DNA from 3 places in the Streptomyces canarius genome. Region 1 is predicted to be linked to each of the others. Evidence: riboswitches for the same ligand, from Rfam matches in the RefSeq annotation. Region 1 holds a riboswitch; each other region holds the start of a gene.

What was found. Region 1 has a riboswitch for S-adenosylmethionine ahead of thrC (threonine synthase). Riboswitches for the same ligand answer to the same signal wherever they lie in the genome.
Region 2: another riboswitch for S-adenosylmethionine. It lies ahead of IE294_RS20090 (DUF3293 domain-containing protein); the one in region 1 lies ahead of thrC (threonine synthase).
Region 3: another riboswitch for S-adenosylmethionine. It lies ahead of IE294_RS24860 (amino acid ABC transporter permease); the one in region 1 lies ahead of thrC (threonine synthase).

What each region holds. Positions count from the first base shown of each region.
Region 1 is NZ_BMVN01000006.1:39,519-42,788, forward strand. It holds gene IE294_RS10945 (alpha,alpha-trehalose-phosphate synthase (UDP-forming)) at 1-66, opposite strand, end outside; gene IE294_RS10950 (glucosyl-3-phosphoglycerate synthase) at 142-1,086, opposite strand; SAM riboswitch class I at 1,218-1,357, shown strand; gene thrC (threonine synthase) at 1,375-2,658, shown strand; gene IE294_RS10960 (MoaD/ThiS family protein) at 2,807-3,082, shown strand.
Region 2 is NZ_BMVN01000013.1:87,583-90,852, reverse strand. It holds gene IE294_RS20095 (FG-GAP-like repeat-containing protein) at 1-1,857, shown strand, start outside; SAM riboswitch class IV at 1,928-2,043, shown strand; gene IE294_RS20090 (DUF3293 domain-containing protein) at 2,089-2,589, shown strand; gene IE294_RS20085 (DUF2252 domain-containing protein) at 2,742-3,270, shown strand, end outside.
Region 3 is NZ_BMVN01000018.1:106,097-109,366, reverse strand. It holds gene IE294_RS24865 (amino acid ABC transporter ATP-binding protein) at 1-603, opposite strand, end outside; gene IE294_RS24860 (amino acid ABC transporter permease) at 600-1,583, opposite strand; SAM riboswitch class IV at 1,937-2,047, opposite strand; gene IE294_RS24855 (glutathione S-transferase C-terminal domain-containing protein) at 2,125-3,012, opposite strand; gene IE294_RS49075 (putative leader peptide) at 3,095-3,217, opposite strand.

The DNA of each region.
Region 1 (3,270 bases):
GACCGGGCCGCGGTTCGACGCGACCAGCACCTGAGCCTTCTGAGCAGCATCGAGCGTGGAAGCCATACGCCTCAACCTAGCCCGGCCCCGAACCGCTCAAACGTACGGCCCGCCCGGGGAAGCCGACCGTATACGGCCCGTTCAGGCCACCTTCCGTTCGGCGTACTCCGCGATCTCCACCATGGGCGGCCGTTCCTCGGTGTCCACCGAGTAGGTGCGCGGCTCGAACCCCGCCTCCCCCCGCTCGAACTGGGTCAGCGCGGGCCGGACCAGATGGCCGCGGGCCAGCCGGAGCTGGGCGGTGCGGTAGATCGCGGCGGCCATCCGGCCGAGCGCCTGCCCGTCCTGGTGCCGGTGCCTGCGCACGCCCACGTCGACCTGGGCCAGCGCGTCCAGGCCCACCAGGTGCAGCGCGTCCACCAGCATGCCCAGCTCCACGCCGTAGCCGACGGGGAACGGCAGCTGTTCCAGCAGCGTGCGGCGGGCCGCGTACTCGCCGCCCAGCGGTTGCACGAACCCGGCCAGCTGTGGCCAGTGCATGTTCAGCAACGGACGGGCCATGAGTTCGGTGACCCGGCCGCCCTGCCCGGCACTGCCGCCGAGCGGACGGTCGTACATCGCCTTGACCAGGTCGACGTCCGGGTCGGTGAACAGCGGGCCGACGATCCCGGAGACGAAGTCGGAGGAGAACTCCCTGAGGTCCGCGTCGACGAAGCAGACGATGTCCCCGCCGGTCACCAGCAGCGACCGCCACAGCACCTCGCCCTTGCCGGGGACGGCCGGGACGCGCGGCAGGATGGCGTCCCGGTGGACGACCCGGGCGCCCGCGCGCGCGGCGACCTGGGAGGTGCGGTCGGTGGAGCCCGAGTCGACGACCACGATCTCGTCGACGAGCGGCACCTGCTCCACGAGGTCGTGCCGGATGACCTCGACGATGTCGCCGACGGTCTCCTCCTCGTTGAGCGCGGGCAGGACGACGCTGACGGTCTGGCCCGTGCGCTGCTTCGCGGCGAGGATCTGGTGCAGCGGACGATCGGCCACGGACCAGGACCGGGTGGTCAGCCAGCGCTCGACTTCTTCCAGCACAGTCTGTGGCTCCTCACTCTTGTCTCGCGGTTCGGACGACTATCTCAACTGTCCCGGCCGTCGGTTACAGTCTTGAACAACGCCGATGACCATCGCATGTCGGGGGTCGGGTGCGTTCCACAACCGCATACCGCTCATCCAGAGGGGCAGAGGGACACGGCCCGGTGAAGCCCCGGCAACCCCCCTGACCGGACTCGTTCGCGCGAGGCTCACGGCCAGGGAAGGTGCCAATTCCGTCTCACGGCGAGATGCGTCGTGGGGAAGATGAGGAGAAAGGGCCTCGCCTCCATGGCTGTGCAGACAGTTGCCACCACCAGCGAATCCACCGTCGACCTCGGCCCCGCCGCGGCCCTGAGCTGTCGCGAGTGCGGTCACCGGGTGCCGCTCGGCCCGGTCTTCGCCTGCGAGGAGTGCTTCGGCCCGCTGGAGATCGCCTACGACTTCTCCGGCTACGACACCGAGGAACTGCGCCGCCGCATCGAGGCGGGCCCCGCGAACATCTGGCGCTACGCGCCCCTGCTGCCGGTCCCGGCGGACGTCGCCGGCAAGCCGAACATCAACCCGGGCTGGACCAAGCTCGTCCAGGCCGACAACCTGGCCCGCGAGCTGGGCGTGACCGGCGGCCTGTACGTGAAGGACGACTCCGGCAACCCGACCCACTCCTTCAAGGACCGGGTCGTGGCCCAGGCCCTGGAGGCCGCGCGCGCCTTCGGCTTCACCACCCTGTCCTGCTCCTCGACCGGCAACCTGGCCGGCGCCGTCGGCGCCGCCGCCGCCCGCGCCGGCCTCCGCTCCTGCGTGTTCATCCCGCACGACCTGGAGCAGGGCAAGATCGTGATGGCCGCGGTCTACGGCGGTGAACTCGTCGGCATCGAGGGCAACTACGACGACGTGAACCGCTTCTGCTCCGAGCTGATCGGCGACCCGGCCGGCGAGGGCTGGGGCTTCGTCAACGTCAACCTGCGGCCGTACTACGCGGAGGGCTCCAAGACCCTGGCGTACGAGATCTGCGAGCAGCTCGGCTGGCGGCTGCCGGACCAGATCGTGGTCCCGATCGCCTCCGGCTCCCAGCTCACGAAGATCGACAAGGGGCTCCAGGAGCTGATCAAGCTCGGTCTGGTCGAGGACAGGCCGTACAAGATCTTCGGCGCTCAGGCCGAGGGCTGCTCCCCGGTCTCCACCGCCTTCAAGGCCGGCCACGACGTCGTACGGCCCCAGAAGCCGAACACCATCGCCAAGTCCCTGGCCATCGGCAACCCGGCCGACGGGCCGTACGTCCTGGACATCGCGCGCCGCACCGGCGGTGCCGTGGAGGACGTGACGGACGAGGAGGTCGTGGACGCGATCAAGCTGCTCGCGCGGACCGAGGGCATCTTCGCGGAGACCGCCGGCGGCGTGACCGTCGGCGTCACCCGCAAGCTGCTGGAGGCGGGCGTGCTGGACCCGGCGAAGACCACGGTCGTCCTCAACACCGGCGACGGCCTGAAGACCCTGGACGCGGTGGCCGGCACCGGTCTCACCGCCACCATCCGCCCGACCCTGGACTCCTTCCGAGAGGCCGGCCTCGCATGACGGGCGTTCCGCCGGGAGGCCGCACGCGACCCGCGGGCCGGTGGGGGCCGGTCACGCCCGCGCGGCGGCAGCCGCACCCGCACCACGGCCCCGCGCCCCTGGGGCGCCGCCCCGCCGTACCCGTGAACCCGACCGGAGGTCCCACCGCATGAGCGTGACCGTTCGCATCCCCACCATCCTGCGCACCTACACCGGCGGGCGGGCCGAGGTCGCCGCCGAGGGCACGACGCTCGGCGAGGTCATCGCCGACCTGGAGAAGAACCACACGGGCATCGCCGCGCGCGTGCTGGACGACCAGGGCAAGCTGCGCCGGTTCGTCAACGTGTACGTCAACGACGACGACGTCCGGTTCGAGCAGGGCCTGGACACGACGACCCCCGACGGGGCCGGCGTCTCGATCATCCCGGCGGTCGCCGGCGGCTGAGCCGCGGATCCGCCCGCTCATTACCTTCGGTAACCGCGGTTACCGGCTGTTCATCCGATTGCCCCCTCCGTAAGAGAAGCGGAGGGGGCAATTCTGTGTGATTGAGCGCGGTAGAGTTGGGGAACACGGCCCCGGCCTCCGGGTCGCGGGCCCTGGATTTCATGCCGCCCGCCCGACAAGAAGTAGCC
Region 2 (3,270 bases), on a different contig from region 1:
ACCACGCCCCGCTGCATCCGGATGTTCGCCGACGGCACCGGCCGCCACGGCCGCCGCGACTCCACCGAGTCCGGCCTGACCATGCTGCGCGCCAACGGCGCCGTCGACTGGGGCCCGACCCTCGACACCGGCGACGACTCCCCGGAGCTCACGGACCTCTCCGGGCGGTACGCCGTCGTCGACGGCGCCTCCTCCGGCAAGCAGTACATCGGTGGGTTCGCCACCGCCGGGGCGGGCAAGGTCCTGCTCAAGCGGGACCGGGTCGCCGCGGCCGTGTGGGGGAACACCCTGTGGAGCGGCGCGGCGAGCGGCGGGAAGGTCACGGCCACCCGGCTCCCCGCGGGAACCGCCGTCGAGTCCTTCACCACCCGCGACGGCTGCACCCCGTCCGACCTCCAGGCCGTGGGCCGCTTCGTCTACTGGGTCTGCCGGGACGCCTGGGGCGACGTACACGGCGCGGGCCTGTACGACCGCACGACCAAGCGCACCTCCACCGCCCCGGACAGCCGGGTCCTGCTCGGGGACGGATACCTGGTCGAGCGGGTTCCCGGCACCCAGTCGGACAGCGGGCTGAGGTTGCTCGACCTGCACAACGGGCTGCCGGCCGGCGGCAGTCACACCGACCTGCCGAGCCGCGAGCTGGCCGACTGGACCGACCTCGGCCAGGAGAACACCGGGGCCGGGAGCAGCTGGACCGTGGACCGCTTCGGCGGCGGCGTCGCCTACGCCGACCGCGACCAGCGCGTGCACGTCGTGCCGGCCGGCGTCCCGGCGTCCCCCCTCACGGCCGTCGACGCCACGGTCACCGCGGGCTCCGCGCACTGGTCCGGCACCTGGTGGCTGTCCAAGCCCGCCGCCGACTGGAAGGTGACCGTCCGCCGGAAGACGTCCGGCGCCACCGTCCGTACGCTCTCCGGCGGCACGGCCCGGGGCCTGCTGACGGCCGCCTGGGACGGCAGGGACACCGCGGGTCGCCTGGTCGCCAACGGCGCCTACACCTGGACCCTCACCGCCCGGCCCGCCGACGGCCGGGGCGCCGCGCTCACCCTCTCCGGAGACGTCAAGGTGACCGCCGGGACGGCGGCACCGCGCGACTACGCCGGCAACGACGGGGTCGGTGACGTCCTCACCCTCAGCTCCTCCGGCACCCTCACCGTCCGGCGCGGCACCGGTACGGGCACGCTGGGCGGCACGGTCTCCGGCTCCGGCTGGCCGGCCACCGCCCGGATCGTGCCGTTCGGCGACCTGGACGGCGACCACTGCAACGACGTGCTGGTCCGCACCGGCGGCGCCCTGCGGGCCTACCGCCCGGCCTGCGGCAAGGCCCCGACGCCCGCCACGCCGTACACCTCGCTCGGCACCTCCGGCTGGAACGCGTACGACGTCCTGACCTCACCCGGCGACGTCAACGGCGACGGCCGGCCCGACCTGATCGGCCGCCAGTCCTCGACCGGGGACGTCTACCTCTTCAAGGGCGCGGCGAACGGCAGGCTCTCCGCCCGCACGAGGATCGCCTCCCACTGGACCGGCTACAAGAAGATCGTCGGCGCCGGTGACCTCACCGGCGACGGCCGCGGCGACCTCCTCGTCCAGGACAAGTCCAACGAGCTGTGGCGGTACGAGGCCACCACCACGAGCACGGGCGGCTTCAAGGCCCGCGTCAAGGTGTTCGCCGACTGGGGCGCCTCCTACAACGCGGTCGTCGGCGCGGGCGACTTCACCGGCGACGGCCGCGCGGACCTCGTGGCCCGCGACACCGCGGGCACCGTGTGGCGCTACAACGGCAACGGCAAGGGCTCGTTCGGGGGCCGAGTGAAGATCGCCACCGGGTGGAAGGGGTACACGGCCGTCATGTGACGGCGGATGCGACGTCAGCCACGGGTCCTGGGCTGGACTTTGCGCCGGGCCCCGTGCCAGGATCCGCCTCGGTCACGAAGCCGATCGCGCCCCTGGACGAGCGTCGGCTGGCAACCTCGCTCACCGCGCAAGGTGCCCTCCAGGGAAGACCGGGCCCCCACGGTCCCGTGGGGGTAAGCGCGGATCTCCCTGCCCGGCGGGTAAGGGGGTCCCTCTCGGACGGAGACCCTCATGACCGCCGGCAACCCGATCACGCGAACGTCCCAGTGGGGCCTCTACCAGCAGGCCGTCGTGGACGTGGAGTTGCCCGGAGGACCGGTCCGCATCACCCCGGCACCGCCCGGGGTGGTGGTGGGCCGGTTCCCCGTCCCGCACGGGGAGACCATCCACGTGGTCACGGCCCACAACCCCCGGGGCACCCGCGCCTCCCGGCAGCACAACGACCGCGCGCATCGGCAATTGCTCGGCCTGCTGCGCCGGCGGGGACTTCCGTGGTGGCCCGCTGTCGGCGGTGACCCGGACGGCCGGCACACCGAGGAGAGCGCGGCGATCGTCGGCCTGAGCGACGACGAAGCGCGCGCGCTGGGACGGGAGTTCGGGCAGGACGCGGTGTTCGCCTGGTCGGCGCCGGCATGGAGGCTGCTCACCTGCTTCGGCGCCGAAGAGGCACTGACACTCGGGTGGCGGGCTACAGAGCGGCCTTCAGGGCCTTCAGGGCCTTCAATGCCTTGAGGGTCTTCAGGTCTTGAGAATCTTCAGGGTCTTGAGGGCCTTCAGGGCCTTCAGGGCCTTCAGGGTCTTGAGGGTCTTCACCCGCGGGCGCGCTGAGTTTCCCCAGGGTGCTGACGGTTTTCGGCCACCGGCTGTACGGTCTCCCCGAGTTGATGTTCGTACCGTCGCCTGTTCGAAGGCGGGCGGGCCGTGCGGGGAAGGCGGTCGCGGTGACCGGAACCGATGTAGGAGCGACGGACGCGGCGGACCGGGGCGCACGCCGCCTGCCCCGGGTGCGCGGGTTCGCCGCCTGGCCGCCGCAGGGCTCGCCGAAGGAGGAGGGCAAGGCGCTCCGGACGGGTGTGCCGCGCTCCGCCCACCGCACGCTGGAGCTGGACGCCGCCCGCCCCGACGCGGTGAGCGCGGTGGCCGAGTCCAACGCCGGCCGCATCGCCGAACTGACCCCGCTGCGCGTGGGCCGGATGGCGGCCACCCCCTTCGCCTTCCTGCGCGGCTCCGCCGCACTCATGGCGTACGACCTCGCGCGCACCCCCACCACCAGGATCGGCACCCAGATCTGCGGTGACGCCCACGCGGCCAACTTCGGGCTGTACGGCGACGCCCGCGGCGACCTCGTCATCGACCTCAACGACTTCGACGAGACCGCGCACGGCCCCTGGGAGTGGGACCTCAAGCGGCTCG
Region 3 (3,270 bases), on a different contig from region 1:
GACGGCCAGCACCTCGCCGACGAGTTCGGGGTCGAGCGCCGAGGTCGGCTCGTCGAAGAGGATGATCCCGGGCCGCAGGGCGAGGGCGCGGGCGATGGCGACGCGCTGCTGCTGGCCGCCGGACAGCTGCCGCGGGTAGGCGCCGGTCTTGTCGCCGAGGCCGACGCGGTCGAGGAGTTCCCGGGCGAGTTCCTGCGCCGCCGCCCTGGTCAGCCCGCCGGTGGCGGCGGGGGCCGCGGCGACGTTCTCCAGGACGGTCAGGTGCGGGAAGAGGTTGAAGTTCTGGAAGACGAAGCCGATCCGGCTGCGCTGGGCGAGGATGGCGCGCTCGCTGAGTTCCCTGAGCCGGTCCCCGTGCCGCCTCACCCCGATCAGCTCGCCGCCCACGCTGACGTGGCCGATCTCGGGCTTCTCCAGGTGGTTGACGACCCTGAGCAGCGTGGACTTGCCGGAGCCGGACGGTCCGAGGATCACCGTGACCTCGCCGGGGCGGACGGTCAGGTCGATGCCGTCGAGGACGCGGTGGGAGCCGTACCACTTGTGGACGCCGTGCACTTCGAGCGCGGCGGGGGCGGCCTTCGGCAGGGTCTGCGCGGTGGTCATACGGCGGCCTCCCGGCTCAGCCGGGCCCGCAGGCCGGCGAGGACGGCCCGGGCCTTCTGCAAGGGGGTCGGCGGCAGGGTGCGGGTGGCGCCCCGGGCGTAGTACCGCTCGACGTAGAACTGGACGACGGACACGGCGCTGGTGAGGATCAGGTACCAGACGGTGGCGACCATCAGCAGCGGCACGACGTCACCGGGGTAGGTGCTGCCCATCGACTGCACCGTGCCGAACAGGTCGAGCAGCGACACGTAGAAGACCAGGGACGTGCTCTTGATGAGGCCGATGAGCTGGTTGACGTAGTTCGGGGTGATGGACCTGAGGGCCTGCGGGAAGACGATCCTGCGGAACTGGTAGCCCCGGGGCAGGCCGAGCGCGGCGGCGGCCTCGTGCTGTCCCTGGTCCACGGAGAGGATGCCGCCGCGGACCACCTCGGCCGCGTACGCCGCCTCGTTGAGGCTGAGGCCGATGACGGCGATCGTCATGTCCGTGGCCAGCCGGGACTCGTCGAAGGTGACGAAGGCGGGTCCGAACGGCACGCCGAGGCTCAACGTCTTGTACAGGGCACTGAAGTTGTAGAGGAAGATCAGTACGACGATGAGCGGTACGGAGCGGAACAGCCAGGTGTAGGTCCAGCTGACCGCGCGCAGAACCGGGCTCCCGGAGAGCCGGGCGAGTGCCAGCAGGATGCCGCCGAGGAGCCCCAGGACGGCGCTGAGCGCGGCGACTTCGAGGGTGACGAGGAGGCCGTCGAGGACGGTGGGGCGCAGGAACCAGTAGCGGAAGCGGTCCCACTGGTAGAAGGGGTTCGTGACCAGTCCGTGCAGGATCTGCGCGACGAGTACGAGGACGGCGGCGGTGACGATCCACCGGCCGGGCCGGCGCAGCGGCTGGACCGGCTGGGCGGACAGGGGTTTTGACGGTGTGTCGGCGGGGGCCGGCGCCTCGGCTAGGGAGACGGCGGCGCCTGCGGGTTCACTCATGGCGGGCTCCGGCGGAGTCGGTCACCCCGGGGCCGCGCGGGAGCGGAGGTGGGCCACGACGGCACTGGGGCACGAGGCGGCGCACTAACAGGCGCGGAACCGGGGGCTGGGCGGACAACGGCACACCGGACGGACGGTGTGCGGCGGGAACGCGGGGGCTGGGAGGAGACGTCAGCCCTGACAGCGGGCAGAGCCCGGTGCGGTACACAGTGCGCTGTTCACGCGGAGCAGATCGACGGCGCGGTCGGCGACGAGGAGACCGGCGTACGACGGTACGCAGCCCTGGGGGCGGCTCGCGGCCGTCCTGGGAGCTGCGTACATGGCGTCACCTGTCACTGTTCCGGCCCCGTGGGGCCTCGCGCTTACCGAAAACGTCATCCGGTCCGGTCGTCACCTGGGGCACCCCACCGCGGTGCGAGGGTTGCCGGTCAGCGAGCCAGGGCTTGGCGCTGACGCTCATGACCGTTCTGAGCCGTAAGTAAGGCAGTTGCCCGTTCGAATGTCAACGGCCGTCCGCCCAGTGGACCTCGGCGGCCCGCTCTCACCTGCGCGAAGCGTCCGGGGCATCCGCGGCGTGGCCTGCCCAGTCCAGGATCTGGACAGCGGCTCCGGCGGCCTCCAGGCCCTGGCAGCGACCGTGGTGGCGGCGGGCGATGCCGTCGAGGTCGAGGTGGCGGCCGAAGGCGGGGTGGGCGGCCAGGCGGCGGGCGTAGGCCCACAGGGCGTGGTGGCCGACGATGCGGTGCACGGCGGAGGCGTCGAGGTGGCAGCGGTGGACGGTGTCGAGTTGCACGAGGGTGACCCACAGCTCGATGTCGGCGGCGGTGAGCCGGTCGTCGGCCAGGTACTCCGCGCCGCTCAGCCGCCGCTCCAGCCGGCCCAGGGTGTCCAGCAGCACGTCGAGGGCGGCGGCCCGTTCGGCGGGGTCGGCACCGGCGCGGCCGGCGCCCTGCGCGGCCTCCTCGATGCCCTCGGCGCACATCCGCTCGACGGCCTCGATCACGGACTCCAGGCCGGAGGGGTACAGGCGGGCGTCGCCGCCCGGCCGGAACCGGTCCAGGTCGCGCAGGATGTCGGGGGTGTGGGTGCTGACGATGCGTCCGGACCAGTCGTCGCTGAGCACGGGCGCGAGCGCCGGGCCGGTGTAGTGGTGGGCGCTCGCCTCGTAGAGCGGGCGGAGCACGGCGTGGCCGCCGCCGGGACAGTCCGGGACAGCGGGCAGGAGGGTGACGGGACAGCGGTCGTCCAGGCCGAGCAGGCTGTGGCCGACGGCGAGGCGCAGCCCGTCGGGGCAGGCGGTCGACAGATGGAGCCGGTAGCGGTGCGGCACGGCGTAGTGGCCGCTGCGCGCGTCCCGGCCGATCCGGCCTCGGAAGACGGGCGCGGTACCGCGGGTGGACGGGACGGCGGCGAGCGGAGTGATGGACATGCGTCTCCCCGGGTGGTGGGTGTGCGAAGGGGCGCGCCGGCACGGGCGTGACCGGTCGGTGGGGGCGGAGGGGCGGCCCGGCTCAGCGGTGGCGGCTGATCGCGCTGCACACGCGCTGGAGGTCGATGTGGCGACGGGAGGTGAGCAGGGGGGCGCACAAGGGCGTCCGGCCGGTCCGGCCGGTGCCCGTTGCGCGGCGCGTCATGATTCCCTACCTGTTCACTAGGATTCCCTCCCTGGAGTGTCGATCGGGCTCCG